2 regions of the Thiofaba sp. EF100 genome follow, and region 2 is predicted to be linked to the other one. Evidence: predicted binding sites of a transcription regulator. Region 2 holds the regulator's gene; the other holds the start of a gene.

Region 1 (15,572 bases), on a different contig from region 2:
GGTTAGCCATAAGGCCATCAGTGCGGCGAGCACGGTGGAGAGCAACAGCACCAGCGCCAGGGCGGCCACCTGCCCGCCCAGAAGTCGGGGCGCAGCGAAGCGGGCCACGAACGGTCGCCCCTCGATCATGAAGGCGACGGTGAGCTGCCCCAACGCCCCCTGCCCGCCCACCGTCACCGGACTGCCGGTGCGCTCCGCCAAGGCGTGCTGCAGGGCACTCGGGTAGGGCATCCAGGCCGGGGTGAGTCCCTCCGGCCAGACGGCGGCCTCGAGGATCAGGCCATGCCGCTCGCGCAGCTCCCACTCGAAATCCGGCCGGGTAGGCGGCGGCAGCTCCAGCCAGGTCTGGGCGGAGAGGACGAGCAGGGCCGCCTTGTCACGCGCGGCATGCTCGGTCAGCGGGAACATGACCCAGACAGCCAGCAGGGCCATAGCCAGCACCAGCTGGACCGCCAACACCGCCCCGAGCGCACGGCGCAGGTGCCAGGCCAGTGGCCGGATGCTCATGGGGTCTCGCGCCCCTCCGGCACGAACACGTAGCCCTCGCCGCGGATGGTGAGCAGGTGGCGGGGATGGGCAGGATCGGACTCGATCTTGCGCCTCAGCCTCGCCACCCGCACATCAATGCTGCGGTCGAAGGGACTGCGCTCGTAACCCTTGAGCCGCTCGAGCAGGGCATCCCGCGAGAGCAGCCGGCGGGGTTGTTCGAGAAAGATCCGCAGCAGCTGGAATTCGCCCTCGGTCAGCTCGACGGGCCGCCCCGCCACGCTCACCGCATGGGTGTCGAGATCGAGGCGGAAGGGGCCCTGCTCCAACAGCCGGGCAGGGGCCACCGGCGCCGCGTGGCTGACGGTGTTGGGCTCGCGGCGGCGCAGCACCGCGCGGATGCGCGCCAAAAGCTCACGCGGGTTGAAGGGCTTGGGCAGGTAGTCGTCCGCCCCCACCTCCAGTCCCACGATGCGGTCGATGTCCTCGCCACGCGCGGAGAGCATGATGATGGGGATGCCCAGCCCCCCAAGCCTGCGGGCGATGGAGAGCCCATCCTCCCCCGGCAGCATGACATCGAGCAGGAGCAGATCGGGCGGGGGGTTCTCGTGCAGGGCGCGGTCCAGGGCCGGGCCATCGGCAAAGGCGACGACGGCAAAACCCTGCTCGCGCAGATACTGCACCAGCAGGTCGCGCAGGGCCGCATCGTCATCCACCAGCCAGAGCGTGGGCATCATCTTTCCCGCATCTGTTACATTCTGAAACGCACGGTTGCACAGGAGCCATCCTGGCGCAAGACACCCCGTGCATCCTTTGCCCCATGCCAACCCCCGAACCCACGCCGCGCCGATGACCAAGCCCCTCCTGCTCCTGCTCACCCTGTTCTCCGGCCCACTGCTGGCCGAGGAGGGACGCCTGGAGACCCCAGGCGATGAGCCGCGCCCCGGGCTGGTCGAGGACGACGCCCGCCGACTCGCCCCGGGGTGGGATCGGTCCCCCGAGCCGGGCCCGGACGAGGGCCGGCGCGGCGGCTATGGCCGCGGCTTCGAGCAGCGCTACGGCGCGGGCTTCGGCAGCGACTACGGCCCGGCCGGTCGCGGCTTCGGCGGGGGCGGCATGGGCGGCGGCCATGGCCGCCGATGAACCGTACATTCCACACGATGAGGTGTCCATCATGCACAGCAAAAACCTTCTCCTCGCTTCGACCTGCGCCCTCACCCTGTTCGGCGCCACCTTCGTTCAGGCCGAAGAGCCGGTGCTGAACCAGGATCGGCTGCAGCAACAGATCCGTGAACACGCGGCCACCCAGGCCCGCCAGACTGATCCCGTCATGCAGCAGAACATGCTCCAGCAGCGCGAAACGCAGCGCGAGGAGCGTGAGGCACGCCGCGCCGAGCACCGCCAGAGCGGCGGTATGGGTGGGGGGGCAGGCGGTATGGGCGGCGGCATGGGCGGTGGACGCGGCGGTCGTTGATCGCCAGCCCTACGCCTTCGTTCACCCAGGAGAACCCCCATGGATACCCCTTCTTTTGCCCGCACGCTGTCCGCCTTGGCCCTGGCCGGGCTGTGCGCCACCACCCTCAGCGCCTGCGGCGGCGCCAGCGCAGCAGGAACCACGAGCACCTCCAGCCCACCAAGCACCACGGTCACCGCCGCCGCCTGCCCGCAGGTGGTGACGCCACTCTCCCAGGCCGAGATCGACGAGGCCCTGTTCATGCGCGAGGAGGAAAAGCTCGCCCGTGACGTGTACGACGAACTCGCCGCCTACTGGCTCGCCCGTGCCGGCCAGGTGCCGGTGGTCACGATCATGAGCAACATCCGCACCTCCGAGCAGCAGCACATGGACAGCATGAAGGCCGTGCTCGACTGCTACGGCCTGCCGGACCCGGTGGATGCCGCCGAGACCCACGGGGTGTTCGTCAACCCGGAGCTTGCCAGCCTCTACACCACCCTGACCACCCAGGGGCAGGCGAGCGAGCTTGCGGCCCTCAAGGTCGGCGCCCTGATCGAGGAGGTGGACATCCAGGACCTGGTGGACTCTATCGCCCTCAGTCAGCAGACCTACACCGACACGGTCTATGCCAACCTGATGTGCGGTTCGCGCAACCATCTGCGCTCGTTTGCCGGACAAATCATCAAGCAGACCGGCAGCTACACCGCGCAGGTGATCGACCAGGCCACGGTGGATGCCATCCTCCAAAGCCCGATGGAACAGTGCGGGCAGACCGCGTCGAATGGCGGATCGGGTCAAGGCTACCGGGGCGGACGCTGACTTGACGCCGGGCCGGGGGCGGGGCACCCTCCTTCCAACACAGGTACATCCTGCCCCCCTCCCCCTCGAGGGGGCTCTCGACGGCCGCACCCCGCAGGGGCTTCCGGCAAGGATGACGGAAGGGCCGGAGAGGAGGGACCAAGGGCTGGGGGAGAGGGTGATCAGACGTTGCCCCCCTCTCCCTAACCCTCCCCCGCCAGGGGGGAGGGAACGTGCCCTTTTCTGAATCATTCCGCCACGCGTTAAGGGCCCCTACCCCACCATGCTCCGCATTGACCTGCCCGGCCAACCGCCCCTCGAACTCCAGCACCTGGTGCTCGACTTCAACGGCACCCTCGCCCTGCGCGGGGCGGTGGTGGCCGGGGCGGCCGAGCGCCTGCATGCCTTGAGCGCGGTGCTGACCCTGCACTGCGTGACCGGGGACACCTTTGGCACCGCCCGTGTCGCCCTGGAAGGGCTGCCGGTGAACCTGCACGTGCTGCCCGCCACCGGGCAGTCCATCGCCAAGCGGGATTACGTCGCCGGCCTTGACGGCGGGGTATGCGCCATCGGCAATGGCTGGAACGACCGGCTGATGCTGGAAAAGGCCAACCTGGGCCTGGCCGTGCTGATGAACGAGGGCGCGGCGGGCGCGACGCTCATGGCCGCGCGCGCCATCTTCCCTTCCATCCTCGATGCCCTGGATGCCCTGCTCGTGCCCGGGCGGATGGTGGCCGTACTGAGGGACTAATCTCCCTTGGCGGCCAGATAGGCGCGCCAGCCACCGAAGGCGGTGATGTCCTCCGCCCCTTCGATGCCGCGTGGTTCGCAGATGAAGCCACTCACCTCCCGCCCGCCTTCGAGGGTCACCCGGCCGATGCCGAGCGGCGCCGGGATCCCCGCCACGAAGCTGCCGAAATGCTCGGCGGGCACCGCCCAGACCTCCACCTCGATCGCCGCGCCCCCCTCCTCGACCCGGATCAGCCCCGGCCGGAACGGCGGTCCGCCGGCCAGCGCGTAGCAGCGGTAATCGGGCGAGGTACGGGTGCGCTCGACCAGCCAGGCCCCGCGCTGGGTGAGCTGCCCATTCAGGGGCAGCCCTTCCAGATGGGCCCCGGCCACCGCCACCTCGATGATCCCCTCGCGCGGTTCCGGGACGTCCACCGCGGGCAGCGGCAACCCCGTCGCCCCCATCGTGCCACCGAGGGCGGTGTGGAAACGCGCTGCAAGCGCAAGCAGGGCGCGGTCACGGAAGGCCGGCGCGAACAGGGTGATGCCGAAGGGCAATCCGGCGGGGGTGAACCCGGCTGGCACCGCCACGGCAGCAAAGTCCAGCAGGTTCATGAAGTTGGTGTAATAGCCGAGCTCGCTGTTGCGCCGGATCGGCTCGGCCTGCAGCGCCTCGATGGTGTAGATGCGTCCGGCGGTGGGGGTCAGCACCAGGTCCACCGAGGCCATGACCGCCTCCGCCGCGCGGCGCAGTTCGGCCAGGCGGTAGAAGCCGTTGAAGGTCTGCGCCGCATCGAAATCGCGCCCCTGGCCGATGATGGTGCGGATCACCGGCAGCACGTCCTCCGCGCGGGTGTCGAAAAAGTCACGGATGGCGGCATAGCGTTCGGCCACCCACGGCCCCTCGTAGAGCAGGCGCGCGGCCTCGAGGAACGGCGCGAAGTCGATGGTCATCGCACGGCCGCCCAAGCTTTCCAGACGCTCGATGGACTCGGCGAACAGCTCCGCCCCGGCATCATCCCCGAAGAAGGCCTTCTGGTCCGCGCGCGGCACGCCAAAGCGGAAGCGGGGTGGGAAGGGGGCCTCCGGGCGACCCGCACGGGCCTGCGCATCGCGCGGGTCGTAGTCCGCCGCCACGGCCAAGACGGCCTCGGCATCGGCGGCGTGGAGGGCGAAGATGGAGACGCAGTCCAGGGTGCGACAGGCGGGGACCACGCCGCGCGTGGAGAGCAGACCACGCGTCGGCTTGAGGCCGACGAGGTTGTTGAAGGCAGCGGGCACCCGTCCGGAGCCCGCGGTGTCGGTGCCGAGCGCAAAGCTGACCTGGCCGAGTGCCACCGCCACCGCCGAACCGGAGCTGGAGCCCCCGGCGATGTAGTCCGGGTCGAAGGCATTGCGGCAGGCGCCATAGGGCGAGCGCGTGCCATTGAGGCCCGTGGCGAACTGGTCGAGGTTGGTCTTGCCGAGCGGGATGGCCCCCGCGTCGATCAGGCGCTGCACCACGTGCGCCGACTGTTCCGGCCGGTAGGCAAAGGCCGGGCAGGCCGCGGTGGTCGGCACCCCGGCGAGGTCGATATTGTCCTTGATGGCGAACGGGATGCCGTACAGGGGAAGCCCGGCCGGGTCCCGGTCCTCCAGTGCCCGGGCGTAAGCCAGTACTGTCTCGCGCGGCAGGCGCTCGATCCAGATGTGGTGGGTATCCTCGCCCTCAAGGCGGGCGAGCACCTCCTCCAGCAGGGTGACGGGTGTGAGCTCGCCGGCCAGATAGGCCCGGCGCAGGCTGGTGATGTCGAGGCTGCGCGCCATGTCACACCTCCTCCAGCAGGATCAGCAGGTCCTGCCCGGCGGTGACCGGGGTGGCCTCGCGGCAGAACAGCCTGAACACCTGGCCATCGCAGGGGGCCTCGATGGCGATCTCCATCTTCATCGACTCGACCACCACCAGCACATCGCCCGCCCTGACCCTGTCGCCCTCCGCGACCTGCACCTTCCACACGTTGCCGGACACCGGCGAGCCCACCGCGCGGCTGTGCTCCGGCAGGTCCAGTTCGCTGTCCGCCGCCGCGCCCGCCACCATGGCGTCGCTCGCGTATTCGGCCTGCCCGAGGGCCTTCCAGCGCTCCCGCTCGGCCTCGAAGGCGGCCTGCTGACGCTGCTTGAAGGCCGCGATGCTGTCCGCGTGGGTGGTCAGGAAGGCCTGGTAGTCGCGCAGGCTGAAGCTCGTCTCCTCGATCCGCAGCCTGAAGCGACCGCGCGGGAAGTCCTCGCGCATCTTCAGCAGCTCGTCTTCCGTCACCGGGTAAAAGCGGATCTGGTCGAAGAAGCGCAGCAGCCAGGGCTTGCCCTCCCGGAAGTCGGCGGTCTGCTTGTAGCGGTTCCACATCTGCACCGTGCGGCCGACGAACTGGTAGCCGCCCGGGCCCTCCATGCCGTACACGCAGAGGTAGGCGCCGCCGATGCCGACCGCGTTTTCCGGCGTCCAGGTGCGGGCCGGGTTGTACTTGGTGGTCACCAGGCGGTGACGCGGATCGACCGGGGTGGCAACCGGCGCGCCCAGATAGACATCGCCCAGGCCCAGCACCATGTAGCTGGCCTCGAACACCACCCGCATGACCTCGTCGATCGTGTCGAGGCCGTTGATGCGGCGGATGAACTCGATGTTGCTCGGGCACCAGGGGGCGTCCGGGCGCACCGACTGCATGTATTTCTCGATCGCAAGACGGGTCTGGCTGTCGTCCCAGGCCAGGGGCAGGTGGACGATGCGCGAAGGCACGACCAGGTCGCCAATCTCCGGCAACGCCTCCTCGGCACGCAGCAGGGCGGCGAGCAGCGCGTCGAGCGGCAGGGCGCGCGGATCGTAGTGGATCTGGAGGGAGCGGATGCCCGGGGTGAGGTCGATGATCGCGCCCGCGAACAGGGTGGCACGCCGGGCCTGCACCCATTCCATCAGGGCATGGGCGCGCATCCGCAGGGCGAGGTCGAGCTTGAGCTCACCGTATTCGACCAGCAGATAGGCATCGCCTGCACGGCGGTACACCACCTCCACCCGCCCAGGACCGCCAGGCAAGCGGTGCACCACGGCCTCCAGCGCATCCCCCGTGGGGTTGTCGGCGACGGGCGCCATGAGCGGCGCATCCAGACCGGCGATGGCCGCATCCAGAGCCCGGGCACGCCGGGCGGCCTCGGCCTGGGTCAGGCGATGGAAGCGCACCGTATCGCCCGGACGCAGCTGGCCGAGTTTCCACAGCTCGGCCTGCACCACCACCGCCGGACAGACGAAGCCGCCCAGGCTGGGACCATCCGGCCCGAGGATGACCGGCATGTCGCCGGTGAAGTCGATGGCCCCGATGGCGTAGGCATTGTCGTGAATGTTGGAGGGGTGCAGACCGGCCTCCCCGCCATCCGTCCGCGCCCACTCGGGCTTCGGCCCGATCAGGCGCACGCCGGTGCGGCTGGAGTTGTAATGCACCTCCCAGTCGGTGGCGAAGAAGGTGGCGATATCCCCGTCGGTAAAGAAGTCCGGCGCGCCGTGCGGGCCGTACAGCACGCCAATGTCCCAGTGCTTGCCGAATACCGGCCGCAGGGCCTTGGCCAGCGCCCGCCCACAGACCGACGCGTCCCTGGGTGGGCGGATGTGCAGCACGTCGCCCACGCGCAAGGTCCGTCCGGCATGGCCGCCGAACTGGCCGAGGGTGAAGGTGGAGTGGCTGCCCAGGTAGTCCGGCACGTCGAAACCGCCCTGCACGCACAGGTAGGCACGGGCGCCCCCCTCCTTGATCGCGCCCAGGCGCAGCACAGCCCCGGCTGGGATGCGCTGGGCGGTCCAGGGCTCCAGGGGCTCTCCATCCAGGGTGGCGGGCATGACCGCCCCGGTGAGGGCGATGATGGCCTCGGTGTTGAAACGCAGCGTCGGCCCGGCCATGGTCAGCTCGAGCGCGGCCATGCCCTCCGCGTTGCCGACCAGGCGGTTGCCCAGGCGCAGTGACAGCGCATCCATCGGCCCCGAGGGCGGCACGCCGATGTCCCAGTAGCCCAGCCTCCCCGGCCAGTCCTGGATGCTGGACTGCACGCCCGGCTCCAGCACGTCGATGGTGCTTGGACGGTAGTGGAAGCCGTTCAGGTAGCGCGTGGTCTGGCGGCCTTCGCTGAACACGGCATCACGCACGATCTGGCGCAGGTAATCGAGATTGGTCTCGATGCCCGCCACGTGCGTGGCCTTCAGCGCCGCCTGCAGACGGGCGATGGCGTCCTGCCGGTCCTCCCCCTTGACGATCACCTTGGCGACCAGCGGATCGTAGAAGGCGGGCACCTCGCTGCCGCGTTCGACCCAGGTATCCACCCGAACGTCGGGGGGGAAGTCGGCAGCGGTCAGCAACCCGGCGGAGGGCTGGAAGTTCTTGGCCGGGTCCTCCGCATACAGGCGCACCTGGATCGAGGCGCCACGCGGCTTGGGTACCCCCGCCTTCAGCGGACTGTCGCCCGCCGCGACGCGGATCATCCATTCGACGAGGTCCACCCCAGTGACCGCCTCGGTCACGCCATGCTCGACCTGCAGGCGGGTGTTCACCTCCAGGAAGTAGAACTCGCCGCTCTGGGTGTCGTAGACGAACTCGACCGTGCCCGCCGAGGTGTAACCGACCGCCTCGCCCAGGCGCACGGCGGTGGCGAGCAGACGCGCCCGCTGCGCATCGGTCAGGCCCGGTGCGGGGGTCTCTTCGATCACTTTCTGGTTGCGGCGCTGGACCGAGCAGTCGCGCTCGCCGAGCGCGACCACCCGCCCCTGGCCGTCGCCGAACAGCTGCACCTCGATGTGGCGCGCGTGCTCGACGTACTTTTCGAGGTAGATGCCACTCTCCTTGAAGTTGGCGCGCGCCAGCCGCTCGACCGACTGGAAGGCCTCAGCCAGCTCGTCCGCGCTCCAGCACAGGCGCATGCCGATCCCGCCGCCGCCGGCGGTGCTCTTGAGCATGACAGGGTAACCGATGCGGGCGGCCTCGGCCTGCGCGTGTCCGGCATCGCGCAGCAGGCCGGAGCCCGGCAGGAGCGGCACCTGGTTGGCCAGCGCCAGCTCGCGCGCGGTGTGCTTGAGGCCGAAGGCGCGCATCTGCGCGGGGCTGGGGCCGATGAAGACGATCCCGGCGGCGGCGCAGGCCTCGGCGAACTCCGGGTTTTCCGACAAAAAACCGTAGCCGGGGTGGATGGCCTGCGCGCCGGTCTGGCGCGCCACCTCCAGGATACGCTCGGCGCGCAGGTAGCTCTCGGCTGCCGGCGCGGGGCCGATGCACACCGCCTCATCGGCCAGATCGACATGCAGCGCGCCGGCATCGGCCTCCGAATACACCGCCACCGAGGCGATGCCCATCGTCTTGAGGGTACGGATCACCCGGCAGGCGATCTCGCCCCGGTTGGCGATCAAAACCTTGTTGAACATCGTTGGGGTCCTCGACTCCTTCCCATGCCGCACCGGACTCTGCTGGCCTCGTTCGCGGGGGATGCCGGGTCGTCCCGGCGGGTTCGGATGGCAACGCGGGCCGTCCCGCGCGCGGGCCTGATCACACCGGATCCCACACCAGCAGGCGGATCGGGGTCGGGTTGTAGGCGTTGCAGGGGTTGTTGAGCTGCGGGCAGTTGGAGATCAGCACCACCACGTCCATCTCGGCGCGCATCTCGACGTACTTGCCGGGCGCGGAGATGCCGTCCTCGAAGCTGAGCCGGCCCTCGGGGGTCACGGGCACGTTCATGAAGAAGTTGATGTTGCTGGTGATGTCACGCTTGCTCATCCCCAGGTGGTGGGCACAGCCACAGGCGTTCAGGGCGTGCATGAAGTTGTCGCGGCAACTATGCATCGGACGCTTGTCGAGTGCGTAACGCACGGTGTTGCTCTCCGCCGCGCAGGCGCCGCCGAGCGTGTCGTGGCGGCCGCAGGTGTCGGCGGTGATGGTCAGCATCACATTGCCTTCCGAGGAGATCAGGCGTGAGCCGGTGGTCAGGTACAGCCTTCCCTGACGGCGGATGGTGTCGGTCGCGCTGTAGCGCTCCTCGGCATCATGTGCGTTGTAGAACAGGGTATCCACCGCCTGGTTGCCCTCCAGGTCGACGATGCGGAAGGTCTGCCCCTTCCTGACCGTGCCCATCCAGGCCTCGCCCGCCGGGCAGATTTCATCCAGCACCGCATCGCGCGGGTCGAGCGGACTTTCGATCAGCATGTTCATGGTCGCCCCCTCACTCGGCGAAATAGCGTTCGGTGTTGATGAAGGCGCGCGCGTTTTCCGGCCGGAAGGTGCGGCAATAGTCATCCGCCGCGGCCAGCCCCGCGCGGTAGGCGGTCAGCAGGACCGGCCCCGGGGCGTATTCAGGCTTGGGGTCGAGCGGGTGCGGCGCGGCGGAGAGCACCACCAGCACATTCATGTCGAAACGCAGGTCCACCGTGGCGCCGGGGTAGGAGTGACCCGTGGCGAAGGACAGCTCGCCCTCCTCCCCCACGATCACGCGGCTGAAGAAGTTGACCCCGGGGACCAGGTCGCGCTTGCCCAGCCCCCACTTGCCGAGCTCGATCAGGAGCCCGTCGCGGCCGTTGCGGTACATGGCATTGCGCGCCACGCCGAACGGGCGCTCGCCGTACTTCTCACGGATCAGGGCGGCGTCGGACACCCCGCAGAAGGCATCGTGCCCCCCGACATCGTCGGCCACGATGGAGGCAAGCACGCGCCCCATGTCGGACATCAGCACATGCCCTCGGGTGAGCAGGGCGGTGTGCTGGGCCTTGAGCGTGTCCGCCATGTTGTAGCGCTCGAGGCGCTCGTCGAAGTTGTAGAACAGGGCCGAGAGATTGGCGCCGCCCTGAAGATCGGTCAGGCGCAGGGCCGTGCCGCGTCGCATGAGACCGGACCAGTGGTTGCCGCCGGGGACCAGCTCTTCCCACAGGATGGACTCAGGACGGGACATGTCCGCATGGGAGGTCATGGACAGTACTCCGTAATGAATGCAGGGGTTGTGTGTGCGCAGGCCAAGTCCCCGAACACCCGGCGCACACGTTCATCCTTGCACGTGGCGTGCCAGACACCGGGGGAGCGCCCCCGGCACGGCCTCCGACGAGTCCCTTCAACCGGAGCGCACCCCCGTGCGCACAACTTTGGTGCACTGCGCACCCAAATCGCCCCGCCTGGCCGCAGTCTGCCCCGTGCCCAAAGCCGTACTCCCCTGCCATGGTGCGGATTGCCTGTCCTGGCACGGCACTTGCGTTGTCTTAATCGGGCGCCTCTAGGGTTCCGGCTCCTTGCACGGGAGTGCTGGTCCGAGAGAGGCGGTCCGCCCTGGGGCGGATACACGGCGGGACAAAAGCCCGGGAGGTCACCCACGAGGAGTGAGCATGGAGCTTGCTATCCCCGAGGCGACTTCGTGTCCACTCCTCAAACAGCGCGATTTCAAACGCACGACACTGAGGAGCGGACCGATGCACAGATCTCTTCTTTCCAGGGTTCTCAAGCCGCTGGTCATGGCCACGGCACTCACGACTGGCCTTGCCATGAGCAGCCCCGCCGCCCTTGCCGCCGAAAAGAGCGAGTTCAAGATCGGCTGGAGCATCTATGTGGGCTGGATGCCGTGGGACTACATGTCCAAGAGCGGCATCATGAAAAAGTGGGCCGACAAGTACGGCATCAAGGTCGACGTCGTCCAGATCAACGACTACATCGAGTCCATCAACCAGTTCACCGCCGGCCAGTTCGACGGCTGCACCATGACCAACATGGATGCACTGACCATTCCCGCCGCCAGCGGGGTGGACAGCACCGCCCTGATCATCGGCGATTTCTCCAATGGCAACGACGGCATCGTGCTCAAGGGCACGGGCAAGAAGCTCGCTGACATCAAGGGCCAGAAGGTCAACCTGGTCGAGCTGTCCGTGTCCCACTACCTGCTCGCGCGGGCGCTGGAGACGGTCAAGCTCAAGGAAAAGGACATCAAGGTGGTCAACACCTCGGATGCCGACATCATCGCCGCCTACGGCACCCCGAACGTAACGGCGGTGGTGACCTGGAACCCACAACTCTCCGCGATCAAGGCGATGCCGGGCGCCTCCCTGGTGTTCGACTCCAGCCAGATCCCGGGCGAGATCCTCGACCTGCTGGTGGTCAACACGAAGACGCTGCAGGACAACCCCAAGCTGGGCAAGGCCCTGGTGGGCGCGTGGTACGAGACCATGGCCGTCATGTCCCGCGATGACGCGGCAGGCAAGGCCGCACGCGGGGCGATGGCCAATGCCTCCGGCACCGACCTCGCCGGCTTCGATGCTCAGCTCAAGACCACCCGGATGTTCTACACCCCGGGCGAGGCGGTCACTTTCAGCAAGAGCGCTGATCTGGTGAAGACCATGGATCTCGTGCGCACCTTCTCCTTCAGCCACGGCCTGCTTGGCCAGGGCGCGAAGAGCGCGGACGCGGTCGGCATGGCCTTCCCGGGCGGCAAGACCCTGGGCGATGCGAAGAACGTCAAGCTGCGCTTCGATGCCGACTACATGAACATGGCCGCTGAAGGAAAGCTCTGACATGCGCCTGCTCAATCGGACCCCGAGCCTGGGGCGCGCCATCCTGCTGGGCGCGCTGCCTTTCCTGGCGGTGATCGTCCTCTATCTGGTCGCCTCCGACCTGCGTCTAGAGGCGAACCCGAACGACAAGCTCCTGCCATCCCTCGCAAGCTTCGCCGAGGCGATCCAGGGCTTTGCCCTGGAGCCGGACAAGCGCACCGGGGAGTACCAGCTCTGGGCCGATACCACCGCCAGCCTCACCCGCCTGGGTCTTGGGCTGGCCTTGAGCGCGCTGATCGGACTGGTGTTCGGCATCCTGACCGGGCTGATCCCCTACGCCCGCGCCACGCTCTCCCCCTTCATCGCCGCGCTCTCCCTCATCCCCCCCCTCGCCCTGCTGCCGGTGCTGTTCATCGTGTTTGGCCTCGGCGAGGTGGCCAAAGTGGTGCTGATCGTGATCGGCATTGCCCCCTTCATCATGCGCGACGTCGCGCTGCGGGTGGCCGAGCTGCCGCACGAGCTTTTGATCAAGGCCCAGACCCTCGGCGGCTCGACCTGGCAGATCGCCCTGCGGGTAATCCTGCCGCAGATGCTGCCGCGCCTGATCGACGCCTTGCGCCTCGCCCTGGGCGCCGCCTGGCTGTTCCTGATCGCGGCCGAGGCCATCGCCGCCGAGGACGGCCTCGGCTATCGCATCTTCCTGGTACGCCGCTATCTGGCGATGGACGTGATCCTGCCCTACGTGGCCTGGATCACCTTGCTGGCCTTCCTGATGGACCAGCTGCTGCGCCAGGCCTCGCGCCGCCTGTTCCCCTGGTACCACGTCGGGAGCGCCCGCACATGACCACCCTCTCGATCAAGCACCTGTGGAAGGAATACGGCGACCAGGTTGTGCTCGAGAACGTCAACCTGGAGGTGAAGGATCATGAGTTCATCACCATCGTCGGCGCCTCGGGCTGCGGCAAGACCACCTTCCTGCGCATGCTGCTCGGCATCGAGCAGCCCTCGCGCGGCACCTTCCTGATCGACGGCCAGCCGTTGCCCGCCGAGCCGGGGCCGGACCGCGGCATCGTGTTCCAGCGCTACTCGGTCTTCCCGCACCTGACCGTGCTCGAGAACGTGCTCCTCGGCCTGGAACTTGCGCAAGCGCCCCTCCTGGGACGCTTATTCGGCGCAAGGCGCAGGGCCGCCGCCGCAGAGGCGGAGGCGGTGCTGGAGGAGGTTGGGCTGTATGGCGCGCGCCACAAGTATCCGAGCGCCCTGTCCGGCGGCATGCAGCAGCGCCTGTCCATCGCCCAGGCGGTGATCAAGCGGCCCAAGGTGCTGCTGCTGGACGAGCCGTTCGGAGCGCTGGACCCGGGCATCAGCGCCGACATGCACCAGCTCATCCTGCGCCTGTGGGACGAGCACAAGATGAACATCTTCATGATCACCCACGACATCAAGGAAGGTTTCGAGCTGGGCACCCGCCTGCTGGTGTTCGACAAGGTGCGTCTCGACCCCCAGGCGCCGGGGGCCTACGGCGCCACCATCACCTACGACATCCCGCTCGGGGTGACCCACAAGAAGCTGTACACGGAGCTGGTCGAGACCACCAGCCGCACGGAGCGCTTCCATGACGAACTCGTACCCCCTGCCTGACGGCGCCCCCGTCCGCTGGGCGGAGCTGCGCTGGGAAGATATTGCCGCCTTGCCCCCCGCAGGCATCGACATGGCGATCCTTCCGGTCGGCGCCACCGAGCAGCACGGCCCCCACCTGCCGGTCGGCGTGGACACCCTCTCCGCCGTCGCAGTGGCCGAAGGCGCATCCACCCTGACCGGCATCCCGGTGCTGCCCGCCCTCTCCTATGGGTGTTCTCTCGGTCATTCCACCCAGTGGGCCGGCACCCTCTCCCTGCGCCCGGAAACGCTGTCCCGGATGGTCCTCGAGATTGCCGAGTGGGTGCATGCCGCTGGCTTCCGCCGCCTGCTGCTGCTCAACGGCCACGTGACCAACTGGGCACCGCTGCGCTGCGCACTGGAGAACATCCGTCACGACATCCCAACGATGCGCATCTCCCTGCGCTCGCTGTGGGACATCTCCACCGAGGTCCGCCGGCAGTACCACCAGGATGCGGAAAACTTCCACGCCAACTGCGCCGAGACCTCGCTGATGCTGGCGCTCCATCCGGAGCTGGTGCGGATGGACAAGGCCGTTGACGAACCCGACCGCTCGGCCGGCTGCTTCTTCAGCTACCGGGTCGACCAGGAATGCCTGCACGGCGTGGTCGGCCAGCCAAGCCGGGCCAGCGCTACCGAAGGCCGCGAGCTGCTAGAGCGCTGCGTCAGGTCGCTTGCCGCCCAGCTCGAAAAGGCCCTGCACGAGACCACGCCCCTCGAGATGTGGCACGACGCCCTGATTTAACCCCACCCCCGACCAGGAACCTCCACCATGGCCAAACACCCCCGCTCACCTGAAATCCAGGCCCTCCACAGCGCCCTCGAGAACGAAGGCGTGAAATATGCCCTCGCCAGCTTCGTCGACATCCACGGCGTGTCCAAGGCCAAGGCGGTGCCGCTCGCCCACATCGACCAGATGCTGCGCGGCTCCGAGCTGTACACCGGCGCGGCGCTGGACGGCGTGCCGCAGGCGATCAGCGACGAGGAGGTCTCCGCCCGCCCCGACCCGTCCTCCGCCACCGTGCTGCCGTGGAATCCCGAGGTCGTCTGGTTCGCCAGCGACCTCTACCATCAGGGCCAGCCCTTCGAGGCCTGTGCACGCGGCATCCTCAAGCGCCAGCTGGCAAAGGCGGCCGAGATGGGGTTCACCTTCAACCTCGGCGTGGAGACCGAGTTCTTCATCCTGCGCGAAGGCGAAGACGGCCGCCCCGTGCCAGCCAGCCCGCGCGACACCCTGGCCAAGCCCTGCTACGACGTGGAGGGCCTGCTCGACAGCTACCCGCTGGTGGACGAGCTTGTGCAGGCCATGAACAAACTCGGCTGGGACGTCTACTCCTTCGACCACGAGGATGCGAACGGCCAGTTCGAGACCGACTTCATGTATGCCAACGCGCTGACCACCGCCGACCGCGTCACCTTCTTCCGCATGATGGTGCGCGAGCTGGCCAAGAAGCACGGCTTCTTCGCCAGCTTCATGCCCAAACCCTTCGCCAACCGCACCGGATCCGGCGCGCACTACAACATGTCGCTGGCCGACCACGAGACCGGCGCCAACCTGTTCGAGGACGACCATGATCCGCGCGGCTGCGGCCTGTCGGCGCTCGGTTACCAGTTCACCGCCGGCATCCTGCGCCACGCCAGGGCCATCGCCGCCGTGATCGCCCCGACCGTCAACAGCTACAAACGACTGGTGCGCAAGGGCAGCATGTCCGGCTTCACCTGGGCACCGGTCTACGTCTGCTACGGCAACAACAACCGCACCAACATGATGCGCATCCCGCTCGGCGGCGGCCGGGTCGAATGTCGCGCGGCGGACATCTCCGGCAACTTCTACCTGGGCGCGGCGATGATGCTGGCTGCCGGGCTGGAAGGCATCCGCGAGGGGCTCGACCCCGGCGCACCGAACACCGAGAACATGTACCA
Region 2 (15,572 bases):
CATTGAGCTTGGCAAGCACGTGGTCACCGCCAACAAGATGCTGATCGCCCTGCATGGCAATGAGATCTTCCGTGCCGCCCAGGATCGGGGGGTGATGGTGGCGTTCGAGGCCGCGGTCGCCGGCGGCATCCCGGTCATCAAGGCCATCCGCGAAGGTCTGGCGGGCAACCGCATCGAATGGCTCGCCGGCATCATCAACGGCACCGGCAACTTCATCCTCACCGAGATGCGCGACAAGGGCCGCGAGTTCGACGACGTGCTCGCCGAGGCCCAGCGCCTGGGCTATGCCGAGGCCGATCCGACCTTCGATGTGGAAGGCATCGACGCCGCGCACAAGCTGACCATCCTTGCCTCCATCGCCTTTGGCATCCCGCTCCAGTTCGACAAGGCGGTGACCGAGGGCATCACCCGCATCACCCGTGAGGATGTCAGCTACGCCGAGGCACTTGGCTACCGCATCAAGCACCTTGGCATTGCCCGCCGCACCGCGCAGGGGGTCGAGCTGCGCGTGCACCCGACCCTCATCCCTGAGCGCCGCCTGATCGCCAACGTCGATGGGGTGAAGAACGCTGTGCTGGTGATGAGCGACGCGGTGGGCCCGACGCTGTACTACGGCGCGGGCGCGGGCGCCGACCCCACCGCCTCGGCGGTGGTAGCGGACCTCGTGGACGTGGTGCGCACCATGACCGCCGACCCCGAGAACCGCGTGCCGCACCTGGCCTTCCAGCCCGACGCCCTGCGTGATCTGCCGATCCTGCCGATGAGCGAGGTCGAAACCGCCTACTACCTGCGCCTGACTGCGGAGGACAAACCCGGCGTGCTGGCGGATGTGACCCGCATCCTCGCCGACCAGGACATCAGCATCGAGGCCATCCTGCAGAAAGAGGCCCCGGAGGACGAAACGGACATCCCGGTCATCATCCTCACCCACCGGGTGAAGGAAGGCCGCATGAACGAGGCTATTGCCCGCATCGAGGCGTTGCCCGCCATCAAGCGGCCGGTGGCGCGGATCCGGGTCGAGAGCCTCGGTTGAGGTCGCGCATTTTTCCCCTCTCCCTTGAGGGGAGAGGGGTAGAGGAGAGGGTGATGCTTCGTTGAAAATCCATCCCCCTCTCCCTGACCCTCCCCCCAGGGGGGGAGGGGATACCACATCCTATCCGTCCCCCTTTGAGTCACCACCATGCCATTCCGCAACCGCTACACCGGCCTGATCGACCGCTACCGTGACCGCCTGCCGGTGTCCGATGACACCCGCATCATCTCCCTCGGCGAGGGCAACACCCCCCTCATCCGCCTGCACAACATCCCCAAGCTGTTGGGCAAGCAGGTGGACATCTACGTCAAGTACGAGGGTCTGAACCCCACCGGTTCGTTCAAGGACCGCGGCATGACCATGGCGGTCACCAAGGCGGTGGAGGAGGGCTCCAAGGCCATCATCTGCGCCTCCACCGGCAACACCTCCGCGGCGGCCGCGGCCTATGCTGCGCGTGCGGGCATCACCGCCTTCGTGCTGATCCCGGACGGCAAGATCGCCATGGGCAAGCTCGCTCAGGCGATGATGTACGGTGCCATCACCCTGCAGATCAAGGGCAACTTCGATGACGGCATGCGCCTGGTCAAGGAAGTGGCGGGTGAGGCCCCGGTGACCATCGTCAACTCGGTCAACCCCTACCGCCTGCAGGGCCAGAAAACGGCGGCCTTCGAGATCATCGAGGAGCTGGGGCGCGCCCCGGACTACCACTGCCTGCCGGTGGGCAATGCGGGCAACATCACCGCGCATTGGATCGGCTATTGCGAGTACTCCTCCGCCTCCGGTGAGCACGTCACCGAGGCCTGTGCCTACTGCAACGGCAAGTGCGCCTACGCGGGTGGCGCCATCGTCGGCAACCGGCCGAAGATGGTCGGCTACCAGGCCGCCGGCTCCGCGCCCTTCCTGCGCGGCCACATGGTCGATCATCCGGAGACCATCGCCACTGCCATCCGCATCGGCCATCCGCAGTCCTGGGACCGCGCCTGGAACGTGATGGAGGAGTCTGGCGGCTGGTTCGCGGAGGTCACCGACGCGGAGATCCTCGCCGCGCAGAAGATGCTGACCCAGTACGAGGGTGTGTTCTGTGAGCCCGCCTCGGCCGCCTCGCTGGCGGGCGCCATCAAGGACATCCAGAGCGGCAAGATCCCGGAGGGCTCAAGCCTCGTGCTGACCCTGACCGGCAACGGCCTGAAGGATCCGGACACGGCGATTGCCCAGTGCCAGGGCAAGGCCACGCTGCTGACCATCGACGCGACCCTGGACCAGGTCAAGCGCGCGATCCTTGACAACATGCGTTGACGAAAAAGGGGCAGGGATGCCCCTGAGCAGAGCCTGAACGCTTGAGGCCCGCATCTGCGGGCCTCAAGCGTTTGGGAGCGCGTTTTCTGTTCAGCGCATATTGCGCTTCATCTCGCTGATCAGGTCGATCTCGAGGTGCTCAAGGGCACGCAGGCGGCTGTCCGCGGCATTGCCAAGCCACTGGATGATCTCGGCCCGCTTCTTGGCGAAGTAGTCGAGGATGAAGCGCTCGGACATCAGCATGTACTCGATGGCCTTCTTCGGATCGACCTGGATGAAGGGGTTGCGAGCGACCTGCTTGGCGGCGGCCTCCTGCTGTTCACAGAAGGCATTGAGCAGGAAGAACAGGTTGAGGCGGGATTGGCGCAGGTTCTGCTGGGTGGCGGCGGAGTTCACATACAGGCTGGCGTCGACCATGGCATCCAGCCAGCGGGTCAGCTGGCTCTCGGCCATGACCCATTCCTCGCTCATGATGCGCTGGTGCAGGTCGCTGATGCGGTGCTTGAGGTTCTCCTCATGCTTCTTCGCACCCCAGGGCAGCAGGCGGGAGAAGAGGGAGGTGGGACGCTTGAGCTGTTCCTCCAGCGCGTTCAGCTCTTCCAGCAGATCCTTTTTCTTGAGGTCGGAGTCGTTGATCTGGCGGCGCTTGTCGTTCATGTCAGCGGCCGCCACCTCGAGCTGGAGGGCGTGATACTCGCCGAGGGTGGCGTCGATCTTGCCGGAGAAGTGCTTGAGGCGCTCGAGGGCCTCACGCAGCCGGGCTTCGAAACGGCCCGGGTTGTTGGCCAGGCATTCGCTGATCACGAGCTCGGCCTTGGCCATGCGCGCGCGCTCGGCATGGACATCGGTGACGATCTCCCGCAGGCCATGCATGGTCTGCGACATGGCGTAGTTGGTCATCTTGCCGGCGCGCCACTTCTCCAAGGCAGGGGTGGTGTCGGCGATCTTCTGCCGCAGGCGGGCAATGGCGATGTCCGCCTCGTAGCCGCGCGCCTTGTCCAGCGCCTGGGCGGCCTGGTTGCCGAACTGCTGTTCCAGCGCCTGCTGCTCGCGCAGTTCGTGCACGTTCAGATCGAAGGCGAGCTTTTCCAGCACTCCGCGCAGGGGCTGGGGGGAGTTGCGGATCAGTTCGGCGGGGATGGTTTCGGGAAGGGTCTCGAGCGGCAGGCTTGCCACCTTGTCCACCGGCATGCTGCGCACCATGGAGACGAACTGGTCGACGGTCAGGCGCTGGCTCATCCTTCCTTCCTTTGCTGGGTTTTCAGATTACCCTGCAAAAGTAGGACGAATGGAAGGACAATTCAAGTGACGCTTGAAAGGGCGGTGTGCGGCCCCGGCGGGGCCGCATGGTAGGAGCGGGTCAGGCCTGGAAGCGGCGGAAGACGAGGCTGGCGTTGGTGCCGCCGAAGCCGAAGCTGTTGGAGAGAATGGTATCCAGCTTGGCGTTGTCGATGCGCTCCTGAGCGATGTTTACACCGTGCGCTCCCGGATCAAGGGTCTCGATGTTAGCCGAGGCGGCGATGAAGCCATGCTCCATCATCAAGAGCGAGTAGATGGCCTCGTGCACGCCGGCGGCACCCAGGGCATGACCCGAGAGGGACTTGGTGGAGGTGACCACCGGCATGTAGTCGGTGAACACCGCCTTCATGGCCTCCAGCTCGCGGATGTCGCCGACCGGGGTGCTGGTGCCGTGGGTGTTGATGTAGTCGATCGGCGTGTCGACGGTGGCGAGGGCCTGCTGCATGCAGCGGATGGCGCCCTCGCCGGAGGGCTGCACCATGTCGTAGCCATCCGAGGTGGCGCCGTAGCCGACCAGCTCGCCGTAGATCTTCGCGCCGCGGGCCAGGGCGTGCTCCAGCTCTTCCAGCACCACCATGCCGCCGCCGCCAGAGATGACGAAGCCGTCGCGGAACTCGTCATACGGACGGGAGGCGGTGTGCGGGGTGTCGTTGTACTTGGAGGAGGTCGCGCCCATGGCGTCGAACATGGCCGACTGCACCCAGTGCAGCTCCTCGCCACCGCCGGCGAACACCACGTCCTGCTTGCCGAGCTGGATCAGCTCCATGGCGTTGCCGATGCAGTGTGCCGAGGTGGCACAGGCCGAGCTGATGGTGTAGTTCACGCCCTTGATGCCGAACGGGGTGGCAAGGCAGGCGGAGGTGGTCGAGCTCATGGTGCGGGTGACCATGTACGGGCCCACGCGCTTGATGCCGCGGCTCCTGGCGATCTCGGCGGTCTCGACGATGTTGGCGGTGGAGGAACCGCCGGAGCCGACGATCAGGCCGGTGCGGACATTGGAGATCTGGTCATCGCTCAGGCCCGAATCCGCGGCGGCCTCGGCCATGGCGAGGTAGCTGTAGGCCGCAGCCTGGCCCATGAAGCGGAAGAGCTTGCGGTCGATCAGCTCCTCGGGGTTCAGCTTGAGCGTGCCGGCAACCTGCGAGCGGAAGCCGAGGTCAGCGTACTCCTGCATGAACTCGATGCCCGAGCGGCCTTCGCGCAGGCTCTGGAGGACTTCTTGCTTGTTGTTGCCCAGGCTGGAAACGATGCCCATTCCGGTGACGACGACGCGGCGCATAAGTCTAACCCTCAGAATCCGCTAGTGGAGGTAAACAGCCCGACACGCAGGTCGGTGGCGTGGTAGATCTCGCGCCCATCGACCAGCATGACGGCATCGGCGATGCCCATCACCAGCTTGCGGTTGATGGTGCGCTTCATGTTCACCTTATAGGTGATCAGCTTGGCCTCCGGCAGGACCTGGCCGGTGAACTTCACCTCGCCCACGCCGAGGGCGCGGCCATGACCCTTGCCGCCGATCCAGCCGAGGTAGAAACCGACCAGCTGCCACATGGCATCGAGCCCCAGGCAGCCGGGCATCACGGGATCCCCATCGAAATGGCACTGGAAGAACCAGAGGTCCGGCTTGACGTCCAGCTCGGCGATGAGCTCACCCTTGCCGAAGGCTCCGCCGTCTTCGTTGATCTGCATGATGCGGTCGAACATCAGCATTGGCGGCAGGGGGAGTTGAGCGTTGCCGGGGCCGAACATCTCACCGCGGCCGCACTGGATCAGCTCATCGTAGGAGTAGGAGGATTTCTTCATGTCCCTCTCGCAGGGGTGCGTGCATAAAAATGTGAATGGTATGACAAAACCCGCCCGAAGGGCAGGGAAGATGGACTATTCGGCTTCGCCGAAGCGTCCGCTGACCAGTGCGCCAAGGGCTTCGAGGGCCTGCTCGGCGTCCGGGCCTTCGGCCTGGATGACGATTTCGGTGCCCTGTGGGGCGGCCAGCATCATCAGGCCCATGATGCTCTTGCCATTGGCCGTGAGCTCGCCGCGCCGCACGCTGATGTGGCTGGTGAAGGTCGCAGCCAGGCTGGCGAAGCGGGCGGCAGCGCGGGCATGCATCCCGCGCTTGTTGACGATCCCGACGGTGCAGTTTCTGACCATCAGGCCATGCCACGCGCGTCGAAGATCCCCTCGCGCCCGCCGCTCAGGGCCTTCTGCACCAGCTCTTCGAGCGGCAGATCGGCGTAGTTCAGTGCGCGGATCAGCATCGGCAGGTTGATGCCGGAGATCACCCGCACCGCATGCTCGTTGTCGCCCAAGCGGTGGGCGATGTTGCTCGGGGTCGAGCCATACATGTCCGTCAGCACCAGCGCACCGGCGCCCTGGTCGATTTCCGCCAGCAGGCGCCGGGCTCGCGCCAGCAGGTCGACGGGGTCATCGTCTTGCAGGACATCCAGGCTGCGCACCTGCGGCGGGCGTCGGTTCAGCATGTCGGTGGCGGTCTCGAGCAGCTGCTGGCCGAGATGGTTGTGGGCGATGATCAGCACGCCAGCGCGTTTTCTTTGCTCGGTCCCTTCCGATGTCCCTGTCGGAAGCCCGTTCGGGGTCGGCCTTTGGCTCATGGGTCAACTCAATTCGCGGTGCCGGATGGCGAGGGAAGGATAGTGTTTGCGCAGGCGTTCGGCCAGACGTTCCACCATGAACACCGAACGGTGCTGGCCGCCGGTGCAGCCGAGCGAGACGCACAGGAACTGCCGCTGCTCGCGCTCGAACATGGGCAGCCAGGCCAGCAGGGTCTGCTCGAGCTGATCGAGCATGGCATGGACTTCGGGCAGATCACCGAGGAAGGCGGCCACCTCGGCATCGCGCCCGGTCAATGGGCGCAGGCGAGGGTCCCAGTGGGGGTTGGGCAGGCAGCGCATGTCGAAGATGAAGTCGCTATCGGTGGGGGCGCCGTGCTTGAAGCCGAAGGATTGCAGCAGGAGTGAAAGCCCGCGCTGCTCCTGCTCCAGCAGGCGGGCGCGCAGCAGGGCGCGCAACTGGTGGATGTTGCTGCGTGAGGTGTCGATGATCAGGTCGGCCGCCTCGCGCAGCGGGGCGAGCAGTTCCGCTTCCGCCAGTAAGGCTTCGTCCAGCGGCAGGCCTTCGCGCCCCAGCGGGTGCAGGCGCCGGGTTTCGCTGAAGCGGCGCAGCAACACCTTGTGCTCGGCGTGCAGGAACAGCAGTTGGATCTTCAGTTCCGGGTGCCCTTCGCGCAGCCGCGCCAACTGCTGGTGCAGGTGGCGCAGTTCGCTGACCCCGCCGCGGACGTCGATGCCGATGGCGGCGCGCTCCTGGGGGGCCATCGCCTGCTCCGGATCCAGACTGAGGGGTTGCAGCAGGGCAGTGTCGACGAAGGCCGGCAGCAGGGCGAGGGGGAGGTTGTCGACACAGTAGTAGCCGGCATCCTCGAGGGTGTGCAGGGCGATGGTCTTGCCCGAGCCGGAGAGGCCGCTGACGATGACCAGCTTCACAAAGGTTCCTTGCCGAGGTGTTTTCCGAGGCGGCGGGAGAGTTCGTGCGCGGCATTATAGCCGATGCCGTCCCCGGTGCCGCATGCCTGTAGACGGGCCGCCGTCTCCACCAGCAGGGCGAGGTTGCGACCACCGCGTACCGTCAGAGGAAGCTCGGGGAGGGTGGCATCGCCCAGGCGGTAGTCGCGCCAGGCCCCTGCGAGGCGATCTTCAGGGCGGGATGGCGCGTCCTCCAGCCGGATGATGAGGTCGAGCGGATGCTCAGCGCAGACGGCCTGTTCGCCAAACAGGCGCCGGACGTTGAGGATGCCGAGCCCGCGCACCTCGAGGAAGTCCTGCAGGGGAAAGGGGCAGCGGCCCAGCCAGCGGCCATCGGCTGCGGGGAGGAAGATGGGGGCGTCATCCGCGACCAGGGCGTGGCCGCGGCTGATCAGGTCGAGGGCGAGTTCGCTCTTGCCGATGCCCGCTGAGCCTAAGATCAGCACGCCGAGGGAGGTGGCGGATGCCCCTGATGCGTCGGGTTCTCGATGGCCATACCCCGAAAGGGCTTCCGGCATGGATGCCGGGGGAAACAACGAGGAAGGCCCAACGCATCGGGGCGTGTCCCCAGGGGGCGGCACCCGCAGGGCGAGAAAGACGCCATGCAGGCTGAGGATGCCTGCGGCTGAGGCCGACTCCGGGGCAGGGTCAGGGGGGTCCGTGCTCATGTTCTTGCTGCGTGCCACTGCCGGAAGCGTCCTCCACGCTGGCTACTTTGCGGGTCAGCAGGCTGAAGGCAATCTCGCTGTTCTGCGCCTGGCGGATGGCGGTGCAGAATTCGGGGTCACTGAAGCGGCGGGCGAGCTGGCCGAGGATGGCCAGGTGGGCCTCTTCCCCGCCTTCGGGGACGAGGATGGCGAAGATCAGGCTCACCGGGACGCCATCCGGGCTATCGAAGTCGATCCCGTTCTCAAGGCGCATGAAGGCGCCCACCGGGGCCTTGAGGGCGGGCAGTTTGCCGTGCGGGATGGCGATGCCGCGGCCGACGCCGGTGCTGCCGAGCCGTTCGCGGGCCAGCAGGGTATCGAAGATGGCCCACGCTTCGAGCCCTTCCTGGGCGCCGGCGACGATCTGGCTGACGAGCTCAAGCGCGCGCTTCTTGCTCGAGCATTCCTGGTCGAGCTTGACCCGCTCGGGGGTGAGGATGTCGGCAATGGTCAGGGTCTTCATCAGCAGAGACGCTTGCGCTCGTTGGAGGGGGGGATGCCGAGGGACTCGCGGTATTTGGCGACGGTCCGACGGGCGACGTTGATGCCTTCGGCCTCCAGCAGCTGGGTGAGACGACTGTCGCTCAGCGGCTTGTTGGCCGGTTCCTCCGCCACCAGCTGCTTGATCCGGGCGCGGATGGCGGTGGAGGAGGCCTCTCCGCCATCCGCGGTGCCCACGTGGCTGGAGAAGAAGTGCTTGAACTCCACCACGCCGCGCGGGGTGTGCATGTACTTGTTGGTGGTGACGCGGGAGATGGTCGACTCGTGCAGTCCCAACTCCTCGGCGATCTCGCGCAGCACCAGGGGGCGCATGGCGGCCTCGCCGTGCTCGAAGAAATCCTGCTGGCGGCGCACGATGGCCTCGGCCACCGCGAGCAGCGTTTCATTGCGGCTCTGCACGCTCTTGATGAACCAGCGCGCCTCCTGCAGGGCGTTGCGCATGTAGTTCATGTCCTCACCGCGGCGGCCGCGCTGGATGAGGCCGGCGTACAGGTTGTTGATGCGAAGTTTGGGGGTGACCTCGGGGTTGAGTTCGACCCGCCACTGCCCTTGGATGCGGCGCACGATCACGTCCGGGATCACGTATTCGACGTCCTGACTGCGCAGTTCGGCGCCGGGGCGTGGGTTGAGTCCCTGCAAGACCTGCAGGGCCGCCTTGAGGGCCTCGGCGTCGATCTTCAGCAGGCGCTGCAGGCGGACGTAGTCGCGGCTAGCCAAAAGGTCGAGGTGTTCGAGCAGGCGCGCGGCATCGCTGTGGGCCGGGGTGGGGGCCTCGACCTGTCGCAGCTGGATCGCGAGGCATTCGCCGAGGTCGCGCGCCGCGACGCCGGGCGGGTCGAACTGCTGGACGAGGTGGAGCATGGCCTGCGCCTCGTCCAGCTCGACATCCGGCAGGTCCCGACGCAGGCCCTCGACGATGCTCTCCAGGGGCTGCTCGAGGAAGCCGTCCTCGTCCACGGATTCGATGATGGCGGTGGCAATCTGTTGGTCGCGCGGTGAGAGGGGGGTGAGCAGCATCTGCGAGAGCAGGTGGTCGTGCAGGCTTTCCTGCCCGCTGCTGGTGTAGCTGAGGAAGTCGCGCTCCTCGTCCTCCGCGCTGCCCTTGCTGTAGCTGGTGCTGCCGTCGGCTTCGAAGATGTCATCCCAGCGGCTGTCGAGGGGCAGCTCCTCGGGCATTTCCTGGCGCGGGGCCTCGAGGTCGAGGGTGGTGTCTGCCTCGTCCAGGCGGGTGGTGGGCAGGGCCTCATGGGCTTCGATGGCAGCCGGCTCGGTCTCCTCGCCGCTCTCGTCTTCGATCTCCAGCATGGGGTTGGCCTCGATGGCCTGCTGGATCTCGGTCTGCAGTTCGAGGCTGGAGAGCTGGAGTAGCCGGATGGACTGCTGCAGCTGGGGGGTCATCGCAAGCGATAGCCCCTGTCTGAGCTCGAGTCCGGCCTTCATGCCTGCATCAATGGGATGGTCATCATGGCGTCATTCTAGCGCGAAGCGTTGGCGGGGTATGCAGTCTGAGCGTCATGCTCACAGGCTGAACTGTTCGCCAAGGTAGACCTCGCGCACGCGCGGGTCGGCGAGGATGGCCTCCGGCGTGCCCTCGGCCAGCACCCCCCCGGCATGCATGATGGTGGCGTGGCTGCAGATGCGCAGGGTCTCGCGCACGTTGTGATCGGTGATCAGCACGCCGATGCCGCGTTCGGCGAGGTGGCGGATCAGGCGCTGGATGTCCAGCACGCTGATCGGGTCCACCCCGGCGAAGGGCTCGTCGAGCAGCAGGAAACGCGGCTCGGCGGCCAGGGCACGGGCGATCTCGACCCGCCGCCGTTCGCCGCCGGACAGGCTCAGGCCGAGGCTGTGGCGCACGTGGCTGATGTGCAGCTCTTCGAGCAGTTGGTTGCAGATCGTCTGCCGATCCGAGGCGCGGCGTAGATCCGCTCGCAGTTCGAGCACGGCGAGGAGGTTGTCCTCCACGGAGAGCTTGCGGAAGACGGAGGGCTCTTGCGGCAGGTAGCCGACGCCGAGGCGGGCGCGGGTGTGCATTGGCAGGGAGGAAATATCCTGGTCGTCGAGCAGGATCTTCCCGCCATCCGGCTTCACCAGGCCGGTGATCATGTAGAAGCTGGTGGTCTTGCCCGCGCCGTTCGGTCCCAGCAGGCCGACGATCTCGCCGGTGCGTACCTCGAGCGTCATGGCGTGCACCACGGTGCGCGCGCCGTAGCGCTTGTTCAGCCCCTCGGCGCGGAGGGTGTGGCCGGGAGTGCTCACGGTTTCTTGCCCTCGCCGGCACTGCGCGGCTGCAGGGTCATGCGCACGCGGTCGCTGCCGCCGGCACCGGCGTCCACCACTTCGTTCTTGAGGTGGTAGACGATGCGCTCGCTGGCGAGGGTGTCGCCGGCCCGCTCGATCCGCGCCTGGCCGCTCAGGGTGATGATCTCGTCGAGGGCCTGGTAATCCATCCTCCGGGCTTCGCCGCGGATGGGCTGGCCCGCATCGTCGCGGTCCTGGTAGATCACGGGACGCCCTTCGAGGATGGCGCGGTCGAACTGGCCGTCGCGCAGGTGGATGGTGGCCTTGTCAGCCGTCAGCGTGAGCTGGCCCTGGGTGATGATGACACGCCCCTCGTAGGTGGCCTCGCCGCCCTTGTAGTCGGTGTGCTTGCGGTCGGCCTCGATCGAAAGCGGCAGCTTGCGGTCGGCGGAGGCCGCGTGGGCCTGGGGCGTGAGCCACAGCGGGGCGAGGAGCAGGGTGGCGAGGAGGATCTTAACGACGGGGCGGTTCATGGCGATCATGCACGCGGCCTTCCTGCAGGAGCAGTTGTTGAGTGAAATCGGCGGAAAAGGCCGCTGCCTGGCTTTGCCAGTGCAAACCTTCCGCCGTCATGGGTTGTTGACTTGCGGCGGTGCGCGCGACGAGGTCGAGGGCCACGTCGCGCGCTTGCAGCCGCAGGGCATCGGCGGGTGGGACCTGCTCGCGGTCGAAGGTCACGGCTCCCTCGAGCCACGCGTGCCTGCGGTCGTCGTCGAGGCGGGCCTGCTCGGCGCGGAGATGCCACATCCCCTGCTCGCCCTCCCCGGGGTGGACGAGCAGTTCGGCCTCGCTCAGCAGGTAGGCACCGCTCTCCGCCCGGTGTTCCAGGTGGGTGCCGAGGGCCTCGTAGGCGATGCGCCCCTCACGGTCGAACAGCCAGGCGTGTGGCTGGGTGAAGCTGTGGTCAGCGCCATGCAGGCGCGGTGTGGCTGTGGGCAAGGGGCGCTGCAGGGCGCCGTTGGCCAGGACGGCCAGTAAGGCGGCCCCGCCAAGCAGGCTCCAGAACAGTGCCTCTTGCCGGAATCTCATGCCAGGTAGCGCGCCAGCAGGGCATCCAGCCTGCCCTGGGCCTCGAGGATCAGATCGCACAGGTCACGTACTGCGCCCTGGCCGCCGCCATGCTCGGCAATCCAGTGGCAGTGACGTTTCACGATGCCGGGGGCGTCCTGCACGGTGGTGGCGAGGCCGACCCGGCTTAAGACCGGCAGGTCGATCACATCGTCGCCCATGTAGGCGACCTGTTCGTGCGCAAGGTCCAGGCGCTCGATCAGGGCAAGATAGGTGGCGCGTTTGTCGTGCTGGCCCTGGAAGACGTGCGGGATGCCAAGGTTGTGCATCCGGTGCGCGACCGCGGGCGAGCTTCGCGCGGTGATGACGCCGACCTCGATCCCCGCCTCCATCAACAGCTTGAGGCCGTGTCCGTCGCGGGAGTGGAAGGCCTTGATCTCCTCGCCGTCGGCATTGAAGATCAGGCGACCGTCGGTGAGCACCCCGTCCACGTCGAACAGGGCCAGGCGAATCTTGCGGGCGCGGGCGAGGATGTCCTGCATCAGGCCACCCCGGCGCGCAACAGGTCGTGCATGTTGAGCGCACCCACCGGCCGGCGGTCCTCGTCGACCACGATCAGGGCGTTGATCTTGTGCCGCTCCATCAGGCCGAGGGCCTCGGCTGCCAATATCCCCGCCGGGCAGGTCTTGCCGCCCGGGGTGTAGAGCTCATCGATGCGTGCGCCGCGCAGGTCGATGTCGGCATGATCCAGGGCGCGGCGCAGGTCGCCATCGGTGAACACCCCGGCAAGCCGCCCATCCGCACCCACCACGGCGGTGATGCCGAGCCCCTTGTGGGTGATCTCGACCAGCGCATCGCGCAAGGGGGCACCCAGGGAGACCTTGGGCAGACGCTCGCCGCTGTGCATGATGTCGCGCACGTGCAAAAGCAGGCGGCGGCCCAGGGCGCCCCCCGGATGGGAGAGGGCGAAGTCCTCCGCGGTGAAGCCGCGCGTCTCCAGCAGGGCCACCGCCAGGGCATCGCCCATGGCGAGGGCGGCGGTGGTGCTGGCGGTGGGGGCGAGGCCGAGCGGACAGGCCTCCTTGTCGACTCCGACATCGATGTGCACCTCGGCCTCGCGCGCCAGGGTGGACTGCGGGCGGCCGGTCAGGGCGATCAGCGGCACCCCCAGGCGCTTGATGATCGGCAGGATGGCGAGGATCTCCGGGGTCTCGCCGGAGTTGGACAGGGCCAGCACCACGTCCTGGCGGGTGATCATGCCCAGATCGCCATGGCTGGCCTCGCCTGGGTGGACGAAGAACGCGGGGGAGCCGGTGCTGGCCAGGGTGGCGGCGATCTTGCCGCCGATGTGCCCCGACTTGCCCATGCCGGTGACGACCACCCGACCTTGGCAGGCGAGCATCAGCTCGCAGGCGCGCACGAAGGCCTGATCCAGCCGCGCGGTCAGGCGGACGAGGGCGGCGGCCTCGGTGTCGAGCACGGCGCGGGCCAGGCCGAGCAGGCGGTCGGGATGCATGGGGTGGGTGTCTTGGGTTGAGGGAGTCAGGAACAAAAGTATACCGAAGCCGAGGGCATGACCTGAAGGCAGGTATTGATACAATGCTCCCCATGGAAGAAGTGGACGTACCAACATTCGAACCCGAAGCTGCCCGCGCCAGCGAGCTCGGCTGGGATGCGGCGCGTGCGCGGCAGCGCGAGGCTGCCGCGCGCCTTGGGCTCGAGGTCAGCTTTCGCGACCGGGTCGAGGGGTTCGAGGGGCCGCTGCTTGCCCTCGTACCGTCCGGTTACTTCTTCATGGGGGCGCCCCCCGAGGAGTACGCCCGCCAGGCGTGGGAAGGGCCGCAGCACAAGGTCACCGTGCTGCACGACTTCGCCCTCATGCGCCATGCCGTGACGATCGGGGAGTACGCGCGTTTCTACCAGGAAACCGGCCACCCTCGTCCGCGCCGCTACAGCTGGACCGATCCAGATCTGCCGGCCTTCAATGTCAGCTTCCAGGATGCCCAGGCCTATGCCGAGTGGCTGTCGCAGCGGACCGGCCAGCGCTATCGCCTGCCGACCGAGGCCGAATGGGAGTACGCCGCGCGGGCGGACACCACCACGGCGTTTGCCTTCGGCGACAAGATCCACCGCAGCGAGGTCAACTGCGCCGGCGGGCTGCATTGCACCCGTGGGTTCTACCTCTGTGGCCCCAGACGTCCGGTGCCGGTCGGCAGCCTGCCGGCGAACGCCTGGGGTCTGCATGAGATGCACGGCAATATGCAGGAGTTCGTGCTTGATCACTGGCGCGAGGCCTACAGCGGTGTGCCGCGCCTGGCGCACGAGGCCTGGACCGGTAGCACCACCCGTCTGCGCGTGGTGCGCGGCGGCTCGTGGTTCGATGCGCCCGGCATGTGCCGCAGCGCCGCGCGCTGGTTCCGTGAGCTGGGCGAGTTCGATCTCAACCTCGGCTTCCGTCTGCTGCGCGAACTGGAACCCTCGGCATGATCCGGCTTGGGGGTTTTGACTGGCGCCATGCCGCCTGGCAGGGCGGGTTCTATCCCGAAGATCTGCCGGAAGACTGGCGGCTGACCTTCTACGCCAACGAATTCGATGCCCTCGGCCTTGCGGCGGAGGCGTGGCTTGCGCCCTCCCTGGAGGAGCTTGCCGGCTGGGTGAAGGATACACGTGAGGGCTTTCGCCTCTATCCCGAACTGCCCGCCCGGCGGGTGCCGGACCTCGAGGCGCGCCTGAAGGCCCTGGGCCCGCGCCTGGGCGCCACCCTGGCCGGGGAGGGGTGCCCGCCCGAGATCATCGCGCTCGCCGGGCGTTTCGCCCCGGTATGGGCGCAAGCCGCGATGGAGGGCCTGCCGCCGGTGGCCCACGACTTCGTCGAGGCGTTGGAGCCTGGCCGTGCCCCGCTGGTCGTGCTCGAGTCCTCGCGCGTCGACCTGCGCGCCGCGCGCAGGGTCATGGAGGTGCTGGGGCCGCGCGATGGCGTTATTTTGCTGCGCGATGCCGGCACGGCGCTCGAATCGCTGCAGGGGCTGCGCACCCTGCGCGACCTCTTGGGATGGCAGTGAGCATGGGCAGCGATAATCTGATCGAGGTCCGCAACCTCACCTTCCGGCGTGGCTCCAAGGTGATCTTCGATGACCTGAGCCTGACGATCCCGCGTGGCAGCGTGGCGGCCATCATGGGGCCGAGCGGCACCGGCAAGACCACCCTGCTCAAGCTGATCGGCGGCCAGCTGCGCCCGGATGCCGGCGAGGTCTGGGTGGACGGGGTCAACGTGCACAAGCTGCGCCACGCCGAGCTGTTCGAGCTGCGCAAGCGCATGGGCATGCTCTTCCAGCATGGTGCACTCTTGACCGATCTGTCGGTGTTCGAGAACGTCGCTTTCCCGCTGCGCGAGCACACCCGTCTGCCGGAGTCGATGATCCGCGATCTGGTGCTGATGAAGCTCAATGCGGTGGGGCTGCGTGGTGCGCGTGATCTGATGCCCGCCGAGCTGTCCGGCGGCATGGCGCGCCGGGTGGCCCTGGCGCGGGCGATTGCCATGGACCCCTGTCTTGTGATGTACGACGAGCCCTTCACCGGCCAGGACCCGATCACCCTCGGTGTGCTGGTGCGGCTGATCCGCAGTTTGAATGACGCCCTCGGCCTGACCAGTATCCTCGTCTCGCACGACGTGGCCGAGGCCACCTCGATCGCCGACCAGGTCTACGTGCTGGCGGACGGCAAGGTGGTGGCCTCGGGCAGCCCGGCGCAGGTGCATGCGAGCGAATCCCCCTGGGTACGCCAGTTCATGCAGGGGTTGCCGGACGGCCCGGTGCCGTTCCAGTACCCGGCCCCGCCACTGGAGGAAGATTTCCTGGTTCGGGGGAGGGTCGCATGATCCGTGGA

What was found. Region 2 encodes sigma-54, which starts transcription at its own class of promoters, with help from an activator protein. Its sites were predicted from a motif close to TGGCANGNTNCNTGCTT; they were not measured.
Region 1: the regulator sigma-54 is predicted to act here: its motif matches at 10,508-10,524, upstream of V6D91_RS06290 (urea amidolyase associated protein UAAP1).

What each region holds. Positions count from the first base shown of each region.
Region 1 covers NZ_JBAJEY010000002.1:387,586-403,157, reverse strand. Annotated here, with positions in the region: gene V6D91_RS06335 (ATP-binding protein) at 1-507, opposite strand, end outside; gene V6D91_RS06330 (response regulator) at 504-1,223, opposite strand; gene V6D91_RS06325 (hypothetical protein) at 1,336-1,629, shown strand; gene V6D91_RS06320 (hypothetical protein) at 1,661-1,960, shown strand; gene V6D91_RS06315 (DUF2202 domain-containing protein) at 2,000-2,758, shown strand; gene V6D91_RS06310 (ATPase P) at 3,021-3,488, shown strand; gene atzF (allophanate hydrolase) at 3,485-5,272, opposite strand; gene uca (urea carboxylase) at 5,274-8,897, opposite strand; gene V6D91_RS06295 (urea amidolyase associated protein UAAP2) at 9,019-9,672, opposite strand; gene V6D91_RS06290 (urea amidolyase associated protein UAAP1) at 9,689-10,429, opposite strand; guanidine-I (ykkC/yxkD leader) riboswitch at 10,716-10,817, shown strand; gene V6D91_RS06285 (putative urea ABC transporter substrate-binding protein) at 10,920-12,011, shown strand; gene V6D91_RS06280 (ABC transporter permease subunit) at 12,013-12,834, shown strand; gene V6D91_RS06275 (ABC transporter ATP-binding protein) at 12,831-13,631, shown strand; gene V6D91_RS06270 (creatininase family protein) at 13,606-14,394, shown strand; gene glnT (type III glutamate--ammonia ligase) at 14,422-15,572, shown strand, end outside.
Region 2 covers NZ_JBAJEY010000001.1:583,034-598,605, reverse strand. Annotated here, with positions in the region: gene V6D91_RS02925 (homoserine dehydrogenase) at 1-1,033, shown strand, start outside; gene thrC (threonine synthase) at 1,181-2,329, shown strand; gene V6D91_RS02915 (hypothetical protein) at 2,420-3,568, opposite strand; gene fabB (beta-ketoacyl-ACP synthase I) at 3,690-4,907, opposite strand; gene fabA (3-hydroxyacyl-[acyl-carrier-protein] dehydratase FabA) at 4,919-5,431, opposite strand; gene V6D91_RS02900 (HPr family phosphocarrier protein) at 5,507-5,779, opposite strand; gene V6D91_RS02895 (PTS fructose transporter subunit IIA) at 5,779-6,165, opposite strand; gene rapZ (RNase adapter RapZ) at 6,244-7,131, opposite strand; gene V6D91_RS02885 (HPr kinase/phosphorylase) at 7,128-7,688, opposite strand; gene V6D91_RS02880 (PTS sugar transporter subunit IIA) at 7,819-8,340, opposite strand; gene V6D91_RS02875 (RNA polymerase factor sigma-54) at 8,340-9,818, opposite strand; gene lptB (LPS export ABC transporter ATP-binding protein) at 9,897-10,637, opposite strand; gene lptA (lipopolysaccharide transport periplasmic protein LptA) at 10,634-11,152, opposite strand; gene lptC (LPS export ABC transporter periplasmic protein LptC) at 11,133-11,708, opposite strand; gene V6D91_RS02855 (HAD-IIIA family hydrolase) at 11,705-12,232, opposite strand; gene V6D91_RS02850 (KpsF/GutQ family sugar-phosphate isomerase) at 12,229-13,203, opposite strand; gene V6D91_RS02845 (formylglycine-generating enzyme family protein) at 13,296-14,174, shown strand; gene V6D91_RS02840 (hypothetical protein) at 14,171-14,749, shown strand; gene V6D91_RS02835 (ABC transporter ATP-binding protein) at 14,752-15,564, shown strand; gene mlaE (lipid asymmetry maintenance ABC transporter permease subunit MlaE) at 15,561-15,572, shown strand, end outside.